Regions from separate parts of the Pseudoalteromonas sp. S3178 genome, predicted to be linked through region 2. Evidence: predicted binding sites of a transcription regulator. Region 2 holds the regulator's gene; each other region holds the start of a gene.
The links. The regulator LexA, encoded in region 2, represses DNA repair genes until DNA is damaged. The targets are predictions, from matches to a motif close to TACTGTATNNNNATACAGTA.
Positions count from the first base shown of each region.

Region 1: a site for LexA is predicted at 2,530-2,549, ahead of ruvC (crossover junction endodeoxyribonuclease RuvC). Genes of this name have one in related genera too.
Region 3: a site for LexA is predicted at 2,060-2,079, ahead of uvrD (DNA helicase II). Genes of this name have one in related genera too.

Region 1 covers NZ_PNCW01000017.1:30,251-35,765, forward strand. The annotation lists gene CWC11_RS04270 (ABC transporter permease) at 1-2,470, shown strand, start outside; gene ruvC (crossover junction endodeoxyribonuclease RuvC) at 2,598-3,122, shown strand; gene ruvA (Holliday junction branch migration protein RuvA) at 3,125-3,742, shown strand; gene ruvB (Holliday junction branch migration DNA helicase RuvB) at 3,750-4,757, shown strand.
Region 2 covers NZ_PNCW01000040.1:32,575-38,089, reverse strand. The annotation lists gene ctaD (cytochrome c oxidase subunit I) at 1-83, opposite strand, end outside; gene coxB (cytochrome c oxidase subunit II) at 83-1,225, opposite strand; gene lexA (transcriptional repressor LexA) at 1,704-2,321, opposite strand; gene CWC11_RS12730 (PaaI family thioesterase) at 2,499-2,939, shown strand; gene CWC11_RS12725 (hypothetical protein) at 2,950-3,330, opposite strand; gene CWC11_RS12720 (DUF7218 family protein) at 3,562-3,813, shown strand; gene CWC11_RS12715 (hypothetical protein) at 3,944-4,645, shown strand; gene CWC11_RS12710 (endonuclease) at 4,702-5,361, shown strand; gene CWC11_RS12705 (S41 family peptidase) at 5,470-5,515, shown strand, end outside.
Region 3 covers NZ_PNCW01000002.1:10,752-16,266, forward strand. The annotation lists gene yrfG (GMP/IMP nucleotidase) at 1-416, shown strand, start outside; gene CWC11_RS00220 (dUTP diphosphatase) at 417-1,040, opposite strand; gene CWC11_RS00225 (YacL family protein) at 1,124-1,492, opposite strand; gene CWC11_RS00230 (hypothetical protein) at 1,607-1,831, opposite strand; gene uvrD (DNA helicase II) at 2,144-4,309, shown strand; gene CWC11_RS00240 (tRNA(Met) cytidine acetyltransferase TmcA domain-containing protein) at 4,287-5,515, shown strand, end outside.

The sequences.
Region 1 (5,515 bases), on a different contig from region 2:
GCGAGAGTTTAGACGTGGCGAGCTTACGGTTATAAGCGCGGCAATTGCGCTTGCTGTATTAACAGTACTTACGCTTTCTATGGTTACCGAGCGAATCGCACAAAGTATTGCACAAAAAAGTAGTGCGTTTATAGCCGCCGACCGTGTACTTGCAAGTGCTCATACACTCGATACTGCTTTTATTACTAAAGCAAAAGAGCAAAACCTGCAAACAGCACAAATGGTTTATTTTGATACCATGCTTTTTGCAAACGACGAAATGCAGTTTAGCTCAGTAAAAGCGGCTTCAAACGAATACCCGTTAAAAGGGCAACTAAAAGTTAAAGACAGCCTAATGGGTGAAACCGTTATTGCCCAGGGCGGGCCTGCACCTGGCAATGTGTGGTTAAGTGAGTCAGTTTTTTATAGCTTAAATATTGATATAGGCGCACAAGTAGAGCTAGGGGCAGCCCTATTTAATGTTGAAAAAGTAATTGTAGAAGAACCTGATGCGCCATTTAATGTGTTTTCGAGTAGTCGTCGTGTATTAATAAACATTGCTGATGTGCCAAAAACAGAGGTAATTCAGCCTGGTAGCCGTGTTTATTACCGCCAGCTTTACGCAGGTGATGAAGCCGATATAAACAGCTTTTATGAATGGCTAAAGCCGCAAATGGCTGAAAACCAGCAGTGGTATGGTGTTAAAGACCGCCAATCGCCAATTTCAAATAGCTTAAACCGCGCAGAGAGCTTTTTACTACTAGCCGGTTTACTGGGTATTATTTTAGCCGCAGTGGCAATTGCAGTATCGGCAAAACGGTATTGTGAGCGCCAGTACGACCCCGTAGCGATGATGAAAACGCTAGGAGGAAGCCGTTCAACTATACGTAAAATATACATGCTGCATTTGCTTTTAGTGTGTGCAATGGCCGTGTCTATCGGTTTATTAATCGGTTATGGCTTGCAAGAAATCGCAACAAGCTATTTATCAAAAAGCATGGGAATGGAGCTGCCTTTAGGTGGGTTTAAACCCTGGTTAATCGCTATAAGTACAGGCGTAATATGTGCGGTTATGTTTTCTATTAAGCCGTTATTTGATTTATTTGATATCCCACCGCTTAGAGTACTGCGCCGTAATTTAGGTGATCAGTTAACCGTAAGCCGAATGCATTTAGGTATGAGTGCGCTAACGGTGTTTTTATTAATGTGGCTTTTTAGTAACAATATAAAAATTACCCTTATTTTGTTTGTGTCTACTTTAGCGCTTATTGGTGTATTATTTTTACTGTCTAAACTTATATTTGGCGGTGGGCGTAAACTGGGTTTAAAACCGGGTAACAGCTGGTCTTTGGCTATTGCGTCTATTCAAAAGCGTGCAAACGTAAATGCTGTGCAGCTTATTAGTTTTTCGTTAGCGATTAAATTATTGTTGTTTTTAATTGTACTTAAAAACGACATGATTTCTGATTGGCAATCGCAGCTTCCAGCTGATGCGCCTAATGCCTTTTTAGTGAATATTACGCAAAATGAGCTTGAGCCAGTAAATGAATATTTAGCGCAAAATGATATTCAGGTGTCAGACTTTTACCCAACCATTCGTGGGCGTGTAAATGCGGTAAATGGCGAGTTGGTTGCACGCAAAGTATCGCTGCAAGACAACGAGAAAAAAGACGAAGAAGCTCGCTCGGGCATTGGCCGTGAGCTAAACCTAACGTGGCTTAAAGATGTACCAGCTCAAAACGAAATTATAGAAGGGCAGTGGTTTGGTGAAGGTGCAGTAGGTGAAGCATCGGTTGAGGAGTCAATGTTAGAACGTTTAGACGTTGAAATAGGCGACACCTTAACGTTTTTAATTGGTGCGCAGTCGTTTGACGCTAAAATTACCAGTGTTCGCAAAGTAAATTGGGCGACGCTAAAACCTAACTTTTTTATAATTTTAAGCCCCGACGTACTTAAAGACTTTCCGGCGACTTATATTTCATCGGTGCGTATAGAGCCTGAGCAAAAACGAGACTTTAGCCAGCTATTACGTACTTACCCAACAATAACCGCAATTGATGTTGATAATTTTGTTAAACAAATTCAATCAACTATTCAGCAAGTGTCGTTAGCTATTGGGTTTGTACTTGCCATAGTTGTACTGTGTGGTGCGCTGGTGCTTATATCGCAAGTACAGGCAAGTTTAGGCGAGCGTATGCAAGAAATTGTAATTTTGCGAACGCTGGGTGCTAAAGGCCGCTTAATTAAAAATGCGACGTTATATGAGTTTTTATTATTGGGTGCTTTAGCGGGTTTTGTTGCGGCACTATTTAGTGATGTAGCGCTTTTAATTGTGCAGCAGCAAATGTTTGACCTAGCAGGTAAATTACACCCCGCTATTTGGCTTATAGGGCCTGTATCGGGTGGTGTATTTGTGGCCGCGCTTGGCTACTTTATGATTGCCCGTAAACTTAAACAAAATACTCAAGGGTTAGTTCGCGCATTAGCGTAAGCTATACTTTGAAACACTAAACGCCCACTTAATTTGTGGGCGTTTTTGTTTTTACTTGTTACTGGTAATTTATACAGTGCTCTGGCATTATTAGCATAATTAAAAAATAACAATAATGGAGCCCTTCTTGGCTATTATTTTAGGGATAGATCCTGGCTCACGATTAACCGGTTATGGTGTTGTGGCGCATCAAGGCGCTAAGTTTACTTACTTAGGCAGTGGCTGCATAAAATTGGCCGATCATCCTTTTCCTATCAGGCTTAAAATGATTTACCAAGGGATCACGCAATTAATTGAGCAATTTTCGCCAGAAACTTTCGCCATCGAAAAAGTATTTATGGCGCACAATCCCGATTCGGCTTTAAAACTAGGCCAAGCCCGAGGAGCCGCTATTGTAGGTGCTTCTATGGCTGATTTACCGGTATTTGAATATTCAGCAAGGCAAATTAAACAAGCCGTGGTGGGTAACGGCGGCGCAGATAAATCGCAAGTACAACATATGGTAAAAAATATTTTAAAATTACCAGGTACGCCTCAGGCTGATGCAGCCGATGCACTTGCTATTGCTATTTGTCATGCTCACTCAGAACAAAATTTAATTAAACTAGCGGGTAGCGCAAGCAAAACCGTTAGAGGACGTTTAAGGAAATAATTATGATTGGCCGCTTAAATGGCATTTTAGTCGAAAAACAACCACCCGAAATTTTATTAGAAGTAAGCGGTGTAGGTTACGAAGTTCAAATGCCAATGACCTGCTTTTATGACTTACCAAACATTGGCGAAAATGCGATTGTTTATACTCATTTTGTAGTGCGTGAAGATGCACAGTTATTATTTGGATTTAATAATAAAACTGAACGTGCACTATTCAGAGAGCTATTAAAAGCTAACGGAGTAGGGCCTAAACTCGGGTTAGCTATATTATCGGGCATGTCGGCTAAGCAATTTGTGAGCTGTGTAAATAACGAAGATGCTACTTCTTTAGTTAAGCTACCTGGTGTTGGTAAAAAAACAGCTGAGCGCCTAGTACTTGAGATGAAAGACCGATTAAAAGATTGGGGCAATGACTTATTTACACCATTTAGCGACAGTGCCGTTATTGAGCCTATGAGCGATACCACAATTGCTAATAATGCCGCCGATGATGCGGTATCAGCATTGGTTGCACTTGGTTATAAATTGCCACAAGCGCAAAAAGCAGTAAAATCGGTTAGTAAACCAGATATGTCTACTGAGATTCTTATTAAAGAATCTTTAAAATCAATGTTGTGAGTAACCCATGATTGAAGCGGATCGCTTAATTGACGCGACTGAAAAAACCAACGAAGACACCATCGATCGTGCTATAAGGCCAAAACTGTTAGCCGACTACCGAGGTCAGCCACATGTTAAGCAGCAAATGGAAATATTTATAGAAGCTGCTCGTAGCCGAGGCGAAGCGCTCGATCATTTATTAATATTTGGCCCGCCAGGCTTAGGTAAAACAACGCTTGCGAACATTGTTGCTAATGAGCTTAACGTAAGTATTAAAACAACCTCAGGCCCTGTACTTGAAAAAGCCGGCGACTTAGCTGCGCTGCTTACCAACCTTGAAGAGGGTGATGTACTGTTTATTGATGAAATACACAGGCTAAGCCCACAAGTTGAAGAAATACTCTATCCAGCAATGGAAGATTACCAACTTGATATTATGATAGGTGAAGGCCCAGCTGCGCGTTCTATTAAATTAGATTTACCTGCATTTACGCTTATTGGTGCGACTACGCGAGCAGGATCGCTAACGTCACCGCTTAGAGACCGCTTTGGTATTGTACAGCGTCTAGAGTTTTACTCAGTAGCCGACTTATCACATATTGTAGGGCGTTCAGCACATTACCTCGATTTAGAAATGTGCGACGACGGCGCAACTGAAATTGCAAAGCGCTCGCGTGGTACGCCACGTATTGCCAACCGTTTACTTCGCCGCGTACGCGACTACACACAAGTAAAGTCAGACGGGACAGTAAATGCAAATGTTGCTGAGCAAGCGCTTGATATGATTGATGTTGATAAAAGCGGCTTTGATTACATGGACCGTAAATACTTACTCGCCATTATAGAGAAGTTTATGGGTGGGCCCGTTGGGCTTGATAACTTAGCAGCGGCAATAGGTGAAGAAAAAGAAACCATTGAAGATGTAATTGAGCCTTTTTTAATTCAGCAAGGCTTTATTCAGCGTACTCCACGCGGGCGAATTGTGTCTGACAATGCTTATCATCATTTTGGTTTACTCCCTAAGCAAGATTAAATTAATTTAGTAGCCTGCTATAGTAAATGTAGCGGGCTGCATCCCTTCTTATTTGTAAACTCTTTATAAACTTACTCAGCTTTCATCCACTTTGTTGCAAATGTAATCAAAAAATTAAAATCATTTTGTAATTCACTTAACGTTAAGACTGGCGTGGCTATGCTGCGTACCATTAATACCAATCAGCATTAATACTTTATCAATTTAAGAGATTAAACTTAGGCTAACAGTGTTAAAACTTTTAGCTTGTTATCAGCACGTTTTTTATCTCGTAGTGGATAGCTTAATTTTTTGGTAAAACGTTAATCGATATGGAAAATCCATATTGAGTAACTACAAATTGTGCTGTTTACAATGAGTACATGCCAAATTGGTAGTAAAATTTAGGCAAAAAAAAAGCCCGCATATAATGCGGGCAAACAACAAGTTGAAGGAAGTAATCCAGGGGAACTACGTTTTACTTAATGTTGGTTTTATCCAAAAGAGTAAAACAATGTAATACGATAAAATATCCTATTACTAAGAACTCGACTTAACGAAAAATCTTTCATTTAGTGCGTCAGCTCGGTATGGGAGAATAATACGTAAGATTGCTTTTTTATTCAAACTAGAAAATTTGCATTTTCAGATTAAAAAAACTAATGCTATGAGTTTTATCGTTGTTTTAAATTTGTGCGTTAATTAATCGTTAATTTTATAAGTGGATGAAAATTATAACTTAAGTAATGTTTTTCATTCTAGCTCAGTATTAGTTTTAC
Region 2 (5,515 bases):
TATAACCAGCGCTTAAAGCCTTTTGCAGGATGATGACCGTGGTGAGCTTCATTGGCGTTAGATTGTTCTACTATGCTACTCATTAGTTCGCCTCCCCATCAGCATCAAGTGCTGCCTGAATTTCACTAGGTTGAATTACATCACCCGTATCGTTACCCCACGCATTGCGTTTGTAGGTAATGACTGCAGCAAGTTGTTTTATTGATAGTTGTTTAGCAAAAGCTTGCATTGCAGTACCAGGGCGACCATGGATCACAACATCTATATGATCTTTTATATCACCAAGCACAATGGGACTGCCTTTCAGTGCAGGAAATACGCCTGGTAACCCCATACCCGTTGGCTGATGACACGCAGCGCAACTTGCCATATACACTTGCTCGCCTAAAGTCATTAACTCTTCTTTAGGCAACGTTTGATCAAGCAGAGCAGCATCGGCTAATGCCGCTTTTTGCTTTGCTTGTTTTGCATCAGCAAGCCAAGCGTTAAAATCTTCCTGTGATTTTGCCTCGACCACCACTGGCATAAAGCCATGATCTTTACCGCACAGCTCAGCGCACTGTCCTCGGTAAATACCTTCTTCGTTAATGTTGCTCCATGTTTCGTTTATGAAGCCGGGGTTGGCGTCTTTTTTAACAGCAAAATCAGGTACCCACCAAGAGTGAATAACGTCATCCGAGGTGATTAAAAAACGTACTTTTTGATTAATTGGCAGCACTAATGGCTTATCAACTTCAAGCAAATAATTTGGATTTTTATCTGCAAGGTTGGCTATTTCATCTTGAGGGGTAGATAAAATTGAGTAAAACGCGACATCCTCACCCATGTATTCGTAATGCCACTTCCACTGCGAACCAGTAATTTTAATGGTTAAATCAGCTTTGCTGGCATCTTCCATTGCAATAAGTGTTTTAGTGGCAGGGATTGCCATGGCAATTAAGATAACAAATGGAATGGCAGTCCAAAGTATTTCTACTTTAGTACTTTCATGAAATTGGGCAGGTACTGCCCCTTTAGATTTACGGTGATGAATCAGTGCCCAAAACATAATTGCGAACACTATCACCCCAATCACACAACATATTAAAAATATGGTCATGTGTAGCTGATATACATTATTGCTTATATCGGTTACGCCTTTGCGCATATTGTATTGGCTATTTGCCATTACATGCTGCGGAAAAACAATCAATACAAGCCACAAGGTAGAGGTCAGTTTACCCATGTGACGGCTCCTTTGATGCTATTGCGAGTGCAAAGCGAAGAGGCATACGGCTTAAACGCCTATTCGTTATTTTTATTATTTAACCAATCTTATTTGTTTTAATTGGTATTGCTGTGCCAACAAAGAGTTTGTGTATATTGTGTGTTCTCAAAACTAAAAGCTGTGAGTTATTGTTAGCCCAGCAAATTAATAATTAGCTAAAAAACGTACAACAAGCAAGTTTTAGTATAAAAAACAAACAAGTTATATTTTAAAATGAGCCTTAATTACACCAACATAAATACAATTTAATAATCAAAAAACGAGCTAAAATAGGGGGTGTATCACATAAAAGAAGAGTTAGGTACGAGTGCAAAAAAGTTTACAGCTTAGATAACTTTATGACTGCTTTAGTATTGCTAAAAGGTGGGTTTTTAAAACAAAAATGCACACTAAAAAGTGCGCATTTATAAATTTACTATCTAATATAGGCTAGAAATTACATCCAATCGGCGTTTCTAATTACACCTACTGCTAAGCCTTCAATATTAAAAGACTCATTTTCAAGGTCTACTTCTATTGGCGTAAACTCTTCGTTTTCGGCGTGTAATAATACTTTGCGGCCTGCTTTTTCTAGGCGTTTTACGGTTACATCTTCATCAACTCGCGCAACCACAACTTGACCGTTTTCAGCGGTTTGAGTGCGATGTACAGCCAGTAAATCACCATCCATAATACCAATATCTTTCATACTCATGCCATTTACACGAAGTAAAAAATCGGCGGCAGGTTTAAACATTAAAGGATCTATTTTGCAGTGGCTCTCAACATGTTCTTGCGCCAAAATAGGAGAACCTGCAGCAACACGCCCTATAAGTGGTAGGCCTAACTGCTCTGGCTCTTCTTCTTCAATTAATTGAATTCCACGGCTGGCGCCTGGCTTCATTTTAATAGCACCTTTTTTTGCCAGTGCTTTTAAGTGCTCTTCTGCTGCATTAGCACTTTTAAAACCTAATGTTTGCGCTATTTCGGCACGTGTAGGAGGCATACCAGTGTCTTTAATAAAAACTTTAATGAGTTCTAGTATTTGAGCTTGGCGTTTCGTTAATGGTCGCATACAACTGGTTTTCCATACAGTACATTTAACTGTGAGTATATACAGTTAAATAAAAATCGCAAATTTAAATTGTGCTTTAAAATAGCTAAACTAAAAGCATATGTGTACATTTTAGGTATTTATAAAATTCACATTTATAAAGTGCTATAAACTTGGTTTTAATTCAAAGGAGTAATTATGAGTATTTGGCACCACCCCATCACTTTAGAGCTTTGCAAACAGTTAGAAGAAGGCATTGACGGCCAAGGCACATTAATGAAAACCATGGGCATTGAAGTCACAGAAATTGGTGATGATTACCTAGTTGCCACTATGCCTGCTATACCTGAACATCATAATCCTATGGGTATGGTTCACGGTGGTGCAAATGTAGTACTTGCTGAAACAGTAGCAAGCTATGCTGCTAATTTTGTTGTCGACTTTACAAAATTTTATTGTGTAGGGCAGGAAATTAGCGCAAGCCATTTAAAAGCATCTCGCAATGGTACTTTAACTGCAACCGCTAAGGCTTTTCATATAGGTAAACGTAGTTCTGTGTGGGAAATAAAAATAACAAATAGTCGCAATGAGCTATGCTGCGTATCAAAAATGACCGCAGCAGTTGTAGAGCGCAGGTAATTACTTCTTTTTATTTTTCGATAGGATAAATAGTAATTTCCATACCTGCACCAATCGCAGATATACGTAGCAGTGTGTCTGCATGTAGGGCTTGGTTAAAACACTTAGGTGACGTGCCCGATTCAAAGCCAATATCAAACGTTCTTCGCGAGCAGCTTAGCCATTGCTTAAGCGCGTTACGTGAACACGACTCAATAAGCTCGCACAAGTGGTTAATAGCTTTATCTGGTGTTGATATTTCACCTGAGGCTTCAATACGCGCAAGTTGACGATATTCGTCTTTATCATAATGCAAAACCGTCGCGTTTTTCTTTAAGTCTGCCACTAAGGCGCTAATATCATGTTTAGACTCAAGCTCTAGATCTACATTTAAAAATTGAATTTCCGACATTGTCTGCTTTTTACCCTCTTATAGTTTCATCGCAAACTTTAACGCAGTTTTACTTTTATACCAAATTAACAAAGCAGTAATCCTTGCTTTATCTTCATAAATACACTTTTTAGCGCTTTTGGCACCTAACTTGCTCGTTTTAATTAAGCTGGCTTAATCGCTTAGTTTTACAATTAAACAATGAAATTAATACACACATTGTGTAAGTAACGATTTTTAAGGAGCATTAAAATGGTAGATCATGGTCCACAAATTAAAAACGACGATCAGTACGATGCACTTCGCGATGAGGGCATGAGTAAACAAAAAGCCGCACGTATTGCCAATAGTAATACCCATAAAACAGCGGTAAAAGGCGGCAAAGCCTCTCAGTATGAGCAACGCACAAAAAAGCAGTTATACGATAAGGCAAAAGAGGTTGGTATTAGCGGGCGCTCTAAAATGAGCAAACAAGAGTTAATAAATGCCCTGCGTGAAAGCTAAAATTAACTAAAATCTATTGATGTCATTAAAGCCTCATATTTATAAACTTATGAAAAACTGCGACAAAATGCCGCAGCAAAAGCGTGGGAAGCTATAATAAACTAACGCTAAAAATAATAAGAAGATAAATATGAGCAAAAAAATATTTAAGCGTGCACGCAAATTACATAAGTGGCTGGGCTATTTACTTGCCTTACAAATTTTGGCTTGGCTTTTAGGCGGCCTAGTTATGAGCGCTATTCCACTTGAATATGTGCATGGTAAACACCTTGCCAAGCGCACACTTACAAACCCATTTGCACAAGCCGACTACCCCGCATCACTCGATAATATTACTTCACAAGTGGCTAATCCCACTCAAATACTATTTGAAAACTTTTTAACTACTCCCCTTATTACTGTTATCAATAATACCGAACAGCAAAGCTTTAATGGTTTAACGGGGCGCCCTTTTGAACCACCTACTAAAATACAAATTACCGCTAATGCGCAGGCTCATTTACTAATCAACGCTAAGCCAATTAGTACAACGCTTTTAAAACAAGGTACTCGAGAGGTCGGATACAAAAAAAATGTGTGGCAAGTACAATTTAACGACACCTTTAATACTACGCTGTATTTAAATGCAATTAACGGCAAAGTAATTACTGTTCGCAGTACTCTATGGCGTATATTCGACTTTTTTTGGATGCTGCACATAATGGATTACGACGAGCGAGAAGATTTTAACAACCCGTTACTCATCAGCTTTGCAGCCACCAGCGTGCTATTTTGTTTATGCGGCATGTTGCTACTTTTGCAAAATTTAAGGCTTAAAAGGATTTTTAAATAGGTTTATATTTTAATTTCAAGGCTTTAAACTAGCGCCTCCTGTAGTTCACGTATGTGATGGATATGCTTAAATTTATTTTAGCCTTTGTGGCTTGTTGTATTTGTTTTTCGGCATCGAGTGAAGAATTCACCCGTTTTTCAACGGCTAAAAGGCACTTAATTAAAACCCTGCCTAATAACGCCAAAAGCCTCTACTGCGGCTGCGACATTAAAAAACAAGGTAAAAAACTAGTGCCAGATCCAACGGATTGTGGTTATGTGCCTCGTAATACATTTACCCGCTCAGGCAAGGTAAACCAGCGCGCTTTACGTATTGAATGGGAGCACATAGTGCCCGCGTGGGAGTTTGGCCACCAGCTACAATGCTGGCAAGACGGCGGACGCAAAAACTGCCGAAAGGTCAGTGCTAAATTTAGGAAAATGGAAGCCGACATAAACAACTTAGCCCCCGCTATTGGCGAAATTAACGCAGATCGCTCTAACTATCGCTTTGGTATGCTTAGCGAAAACGCCACACAGTATGGACGCTGCGAAGTAAAAGTTAACTTTAAACAACGCGTAGTAGAGCCACCATTTTATGCCCGTAAACGCATTGCCGACACCTACGCTTATATGCAAAAAACATACGGGCTAAAAATATCTGATAAACAACAAAAGCTATTTGATGCGTGGCAAAGGCAAGCGTTTGCTAATAAAAGTAGCGCAAGCAAGCTCTAAAAAAGCCTGGTTTGTACACTCATTTACATAAATCAGGGCCAAATACGTTGAATAAATAGGCGGGTGTTGTAATATTTTAAACAACTTATTTACAAAAAGTAGTTTTGTATGTTTAAAAATAATAAAGCATCACTCGCTATTATTGCTGCACTTT
Region 3 (5,515 bases), on a different contig from region 2:
TAATGGAATTAAAGCGTCAAACTCAGCATTTAATCAAAGTGCGTGAAGATGTACCTCACTTTTTAACAGAGCTAAAAAAAGCAGGTAAAGAGCTCATACTGTTAACTAACGCTCACCCAGAAAACGTAATGCTTAAATTTGAGCATACCGCCATAGATAATTATTTAGATGGTGTGGTGTCGACTCACCAATACGGAGTGAGTAAAGAGCAGCAAAGTTTATGGTATCAGGTACAAAAAGATTTAGGGTTTAATAAACAACGTACCCTGTTTGTAGATGACAGTGTACCGGTGTTAAATGCCGCCAGAGAATTTGGCATTGAGCATTTACTTGCGGTTGCTAACCCAGATAGTAAGCAACCACATAATGTAATAGCCGATTACTTAAACGTAACCGACTACCGCACTATTATATAATTAGCTTTTTGGGTAACGCGCTTCTAGGCCTTGGTATACTAACTTTGCAAAATCTGCATGTTCGGTATCAAGGCTTTTAACGACTTCAACTAAGTGTTCGTTATCTTCTTGGCCGTTCCACACTTTAATATAGCTACCATCTTTATAACCATGATCTTGGCGGAAGAAGTTTAAGGTATTTTTACCTACGTAACCACGGTATAAATCGTCTATATCCATGCCCATTTGTGCCATACAGCCTGCAAATGCAGCGGCGTTAAAGGTTTTATCAGCAACTGCTGATGCTGCTAACATTTCAAGTGTTTGTTTAAAGTCATCAGCTTGCTCAGGCGCATTAAGTTGCTGCTCTAATTGCTTAGCTAACTCTTCATAACTTGTAGTGCCGTCTATTCTTAGCGACAAACCAAAGTGAAAAATATCAACCAATTCTAAAATTACTTGCTCTGTATCGGGCGTTTGTTTTTTCCACCACTTCCAGCCGTAATGATCTAACATTTCTGCACATTCGACCCAAATGGCTCTGTACCATTCAAATCCTTGGCTAAACCATTGATCATGAACCTTAGTATTCATGGCATTTTGCATTTCTAGCATGACTACTAGCTTGTTTAAATTGGCAGACATATTCATTCCTGACGTTTTTGATTAGTGTAATAGTACAGATAAAAAAAGCGTAATGCATCTGCACTATTTTAATAAATTTGGTTTTACTTTGATCCGCTAAATTCAGACCACGACTCAATTAAATCAATAAAATCTTCAAAGCCACAGCCACTGCTTAAGCCGTTTTCTTCAAGCATTAAATCATCATCTTGGTAGGCTACTAGATCTTCACTATCTTGATGCAGGGCATGCGCTTCAAATAAGGCTTCGTCTTTAGAGAGTATTAAATCGATCTCCTGGCCTTTTAGGGTAACTGGCTCGTAGCTTGTTTTTACCGAGGTAATAAGCGCTTGCACCATGGCTACTTTGTCTTTGCCAATCTCTTCATTTAACCAACGGCCAATTATTGCGTGCTCGCTGCTTATTTTAATGCGTAAGCCACTAATAGGGTCACGTATAAATTGATATTCCATAACTGTTACTTTTTAAACGCTAATAACGCGATTATACCCGTAAATTCGCTTAAACGCCGACTCTAAAAAGCAAAATAGCGCCAATGGGCGCTATTTTTATAAAACGTTAAATACCTAACTTCGCGAACGGTAACGTGCTGCGTCTATAATCGACCATAAGTAAATAATTGGCACAAGTACAAAGCCTACTAATACATATATAAGCGCATAACTAATTATAATCGCTAGCGCAAAAAATATAGCGGATAAAATACGCCCTTGAACTAGTTGCCCTAAACCAGGAAAAAAGATATTACACAACGCTGCAATTACATTACCGCCAGAACCTTGATCAGCCATACTCACCTCTGTAGTTAATTAATTTTAAATTTTAGTTATTTACTTACTATCACACTTTATGCCAATTTATTAAAGCTTAAAAATCAGATAGTTAAATTAATACTAAATAAATACGTTAGTATTTTTTACTAAATATAGGTCAATTTGATTATTTTTATTCTTAAATTTAGTTATTTATACATGCTAAAAACTAGCCAGCTAGTTGGTTTTAGGCACTATTTTTAGAATAGCTGTTCATAAAAACAGTATTTTATTTAGCCTAACAAAAACACCTGTTATACTGCCCTCATTATTGATTGAAAAGGCGTAACGATGGACGTTTCTGAATTACTCGATGGCTTAAATGACAAACAACGCGATGCCGTTGCAGCTCCACTACAAAACATGCTGGTATTAGCAGGTGCTGGGTCTGGTAAAACACGAGTGCTGGTTCATCGTATTGCGTGGTTAATGCAGGTTGAGCAAGCCTCTGCTTATAGTATTTTTGCGGTTACTTTTACCAATAAAGCCGCTAAAGAAATGCGCTCTCGAGTAGAAGAAACCTTAAAAGCACCTGTCGGTGGCATGTGGATTGGTACTTTCCATGGCTTATCGCACCGTATTTTGCGCGCTCATCACCGAGAAGCAAACCTGCCAGAAGCCTTTCAAATATTAGATTCTGACGATCAGCTAAGAATGATCAAGCGCTTATTAAAATCAATGAATATTGATGATAAAAAATGGCCAGCTAAACAATTTGGCTGGTACATAAGCGCTAAGAAAGACGAAGCACTTCGCCCTAAAGATATTCAAGCTTACGATATAAATGAGCAAATGATGCTGCGTGTATATGCCGCGTATCAAGAAGCGTGTGACCGTGCTGGTTTAGTCGATTTTGCTGAAATACTCCTGCGTAGCTATGAGGTGCTTAAAAATAACCCTACACTACTTCGTCATTACCAACAGCGCTTTGCGCACATGCTGGTAGACGAGTTCCAAGATACCAATACCATTCAGTACGCATGGTTAAAGCTACTCGCAGGCGATACACAAAGCATTATGATTGTGGGCGACGACGACCAAAGTATTTATGGTTGGCGCGGCGCTAAAATAGAAAATATAAAACGTTTTTTAACTGACTTTGATGCCGAGACTATTCGCCTTGAGCAAAACTACCGCTCAACTGCAACCATTCTAAAAGCATCTAATGCGCTTATAAAAAACAATTCAGAGCGTATGGGTAAAAGCTTATGGACCGATGGTAACGAAGGCGAGCCTATATCGATTTATGCCGCCTTTAACGAGCTAGACGAAGCCCGCTTTGTAAGCAGCAAATTACGTAGCTGGTTAAATGCAGGTAATGCATTGCAAGACGCCGCCATTTTATACCGTAGCAACGCGCAATCTCGTGTACTCGAGGAAGCCATGCTACAAGAAGGCTTAAAATACCGTATTTACGGTGGTATGCGATTCTTCGAGCGTCAAGAAATTAAAGATGCACTATCGTACTTGCGATTGGTAGGAAACCGCCAAGATGACGCTGCATTTGAACGCGTTATTAATACCCCTGCGCGCGGTATTGGCGATAAAACATTAAGTCATATACGTGATTGTGCACGGGCTGAATCACTCCCGCTTTGGTACGCAGCTAAAGCCATTGTTGAACAACAGCACTTATCTGGCCGCGCGGCAGGTGCAGTATCTAAATTTGTAGAACTGGTAGAGCACATAGAAGACAAAATTAGTGACCTTACACTGCATGAGCAAGCTAAATACGCGATTCAAACCTCTGGCCTTATGGCTATGTACCAAGCTGAAAAAGGCGAAAAAGGCCGTGCTCGCGTAGAAAACTTAGAAGAACTTATAAGTGCCTGTGATCAGTACGAACTCCCTGAGGAAGAAGAGTTTAGTTCGCCACTTCAAGGGTTTTTAGCTTATACATCACTTGAATCTGGTGAAGGCCAAGCTGATGAGCACGAAGACGCGGTACAAATGATGACCCTTCACTCAGCTAAAGGCTTAGAGTTTCCGCTTGTGTTTATGGTGGGTGTTGAAGAAGGCATGTTCCCTTCACAGCAAAGTAATGAAGAAACAGGTCGCTTAGAAGAAGAGCGACGTCTTTGTTATGTTGGTATGACCCGCGCAATGGAAAAACTATACATAAGCCACGCCGAAAGTCGCCGTTTATACGGTCAAGAAAAATACCACAGTCCTTCACGCTTTTTACGTGAAATACCAGAAGACTGCGTAGAAGAAATTCGTATTAAAACGCAAGTGTCGCGCCCGCCAGCTGCGGGGCGTTTTAGTGCCTCAGTAAGCCATGCTGTATTTGAAGAAAGCGGGTTTAACTTAGGCCAGCGCGTACTACACGCTAAGTTTGGTATAGGGACTGTGCTTAATTACGAAGGTAGCGGCGCGCAATCGCGTGTGCAAGTAAACTTTGACGACCTTGGCAGTAAATGGCTAGTAACCGCATATGCACGACTTCAAGCTGTATAAAGAGTTAGTTACAAAACTAACTCAGCAACTAGCTGGTGCAAGCCATCGCCAGCTAGTGCTTATTACAGGCAATTCTGCTTGGTGCTATAGCTTAGTTAACTCTTTTATAAATAACGACAATACAGCTGCGTTATCTAAATCAGAGACTTTAAAAAACGCCATTTGGCCCTCTCATAATCATCAAATATTGGGTAAAGAGTTTAACGATGCTGTTTACGATGGTTTTAGTGGCCTACATCCAGATAAATTAGCTGCGCTTGCAGGTACTGTTAAAGCTGGCGGAATTTTATTTTTAATGCTGCCAGAGCTTAATTCACTCGATACTTGGCCCGATCCTGCTTTAGCTAGCATTGAGTCTTTCGGGCATAACACTTCACAAAGCTTATTTAACAAACGTTTTAGCTCTATTATTCATTCTCTGCCCGCTTTACATTTTAGTGAGCTAAACGGGGTAACAAGTAATATTAAGCCTTCACATAGCAATACTATTAATTATCAGCCACAGCAAAACTGTGTTGAGCAAATAGTAAAAGTAGCGAATGGAAGAGCAAATAGACCTCTATTAATAAATGCAGATCGCGGGCGAGGTAAATCAGCAGCGCTTGGGCTTAGTGCAGCACAACTTAGCGATAAAAAAATAATTCTTTGCGCCACTCAATTCAGTGCAACACATTCAAGTTTTAAACATTTAGCAAATGCACTAAATGTAAATTACGACCCTACACAAAAGCAGTTGGCTAACTTATCTTATATGCCGCCAGATACCTTGCTCAATAATTTACCCGAATGCGATTTATTACTTGTTGACGAAGCTGCCGCAATACCAGTGCCTATATTATTAAAAATATTAATGCATTACCCAAGAGTTGTATTTGCAAGCACACTTGTAGGCTACGAGGGTAATGGACGAGGTTATACAATTCGCTTTAGCAAGCACGTTAAAGCACATTATAAAGCAGCAAAAGTAGTTACGCTTGACGAGCCACTGCGATTTGCCAAACACGATCCTCTTGAGCAGCATATACGCACACTATTGGCACTAGACGCTCAATTTAGCGAAACCAATTGTGCTGATATATCTGCTTTAACACACCGTGAAATTAGCCAGCAATCATTAATTAATGATGAACTGCTACTTAGGCAGGTTATTGCATTACTTGCCCAAGCACACTATCAAAGTAGCGTTAACGATTTACGACACCTGCT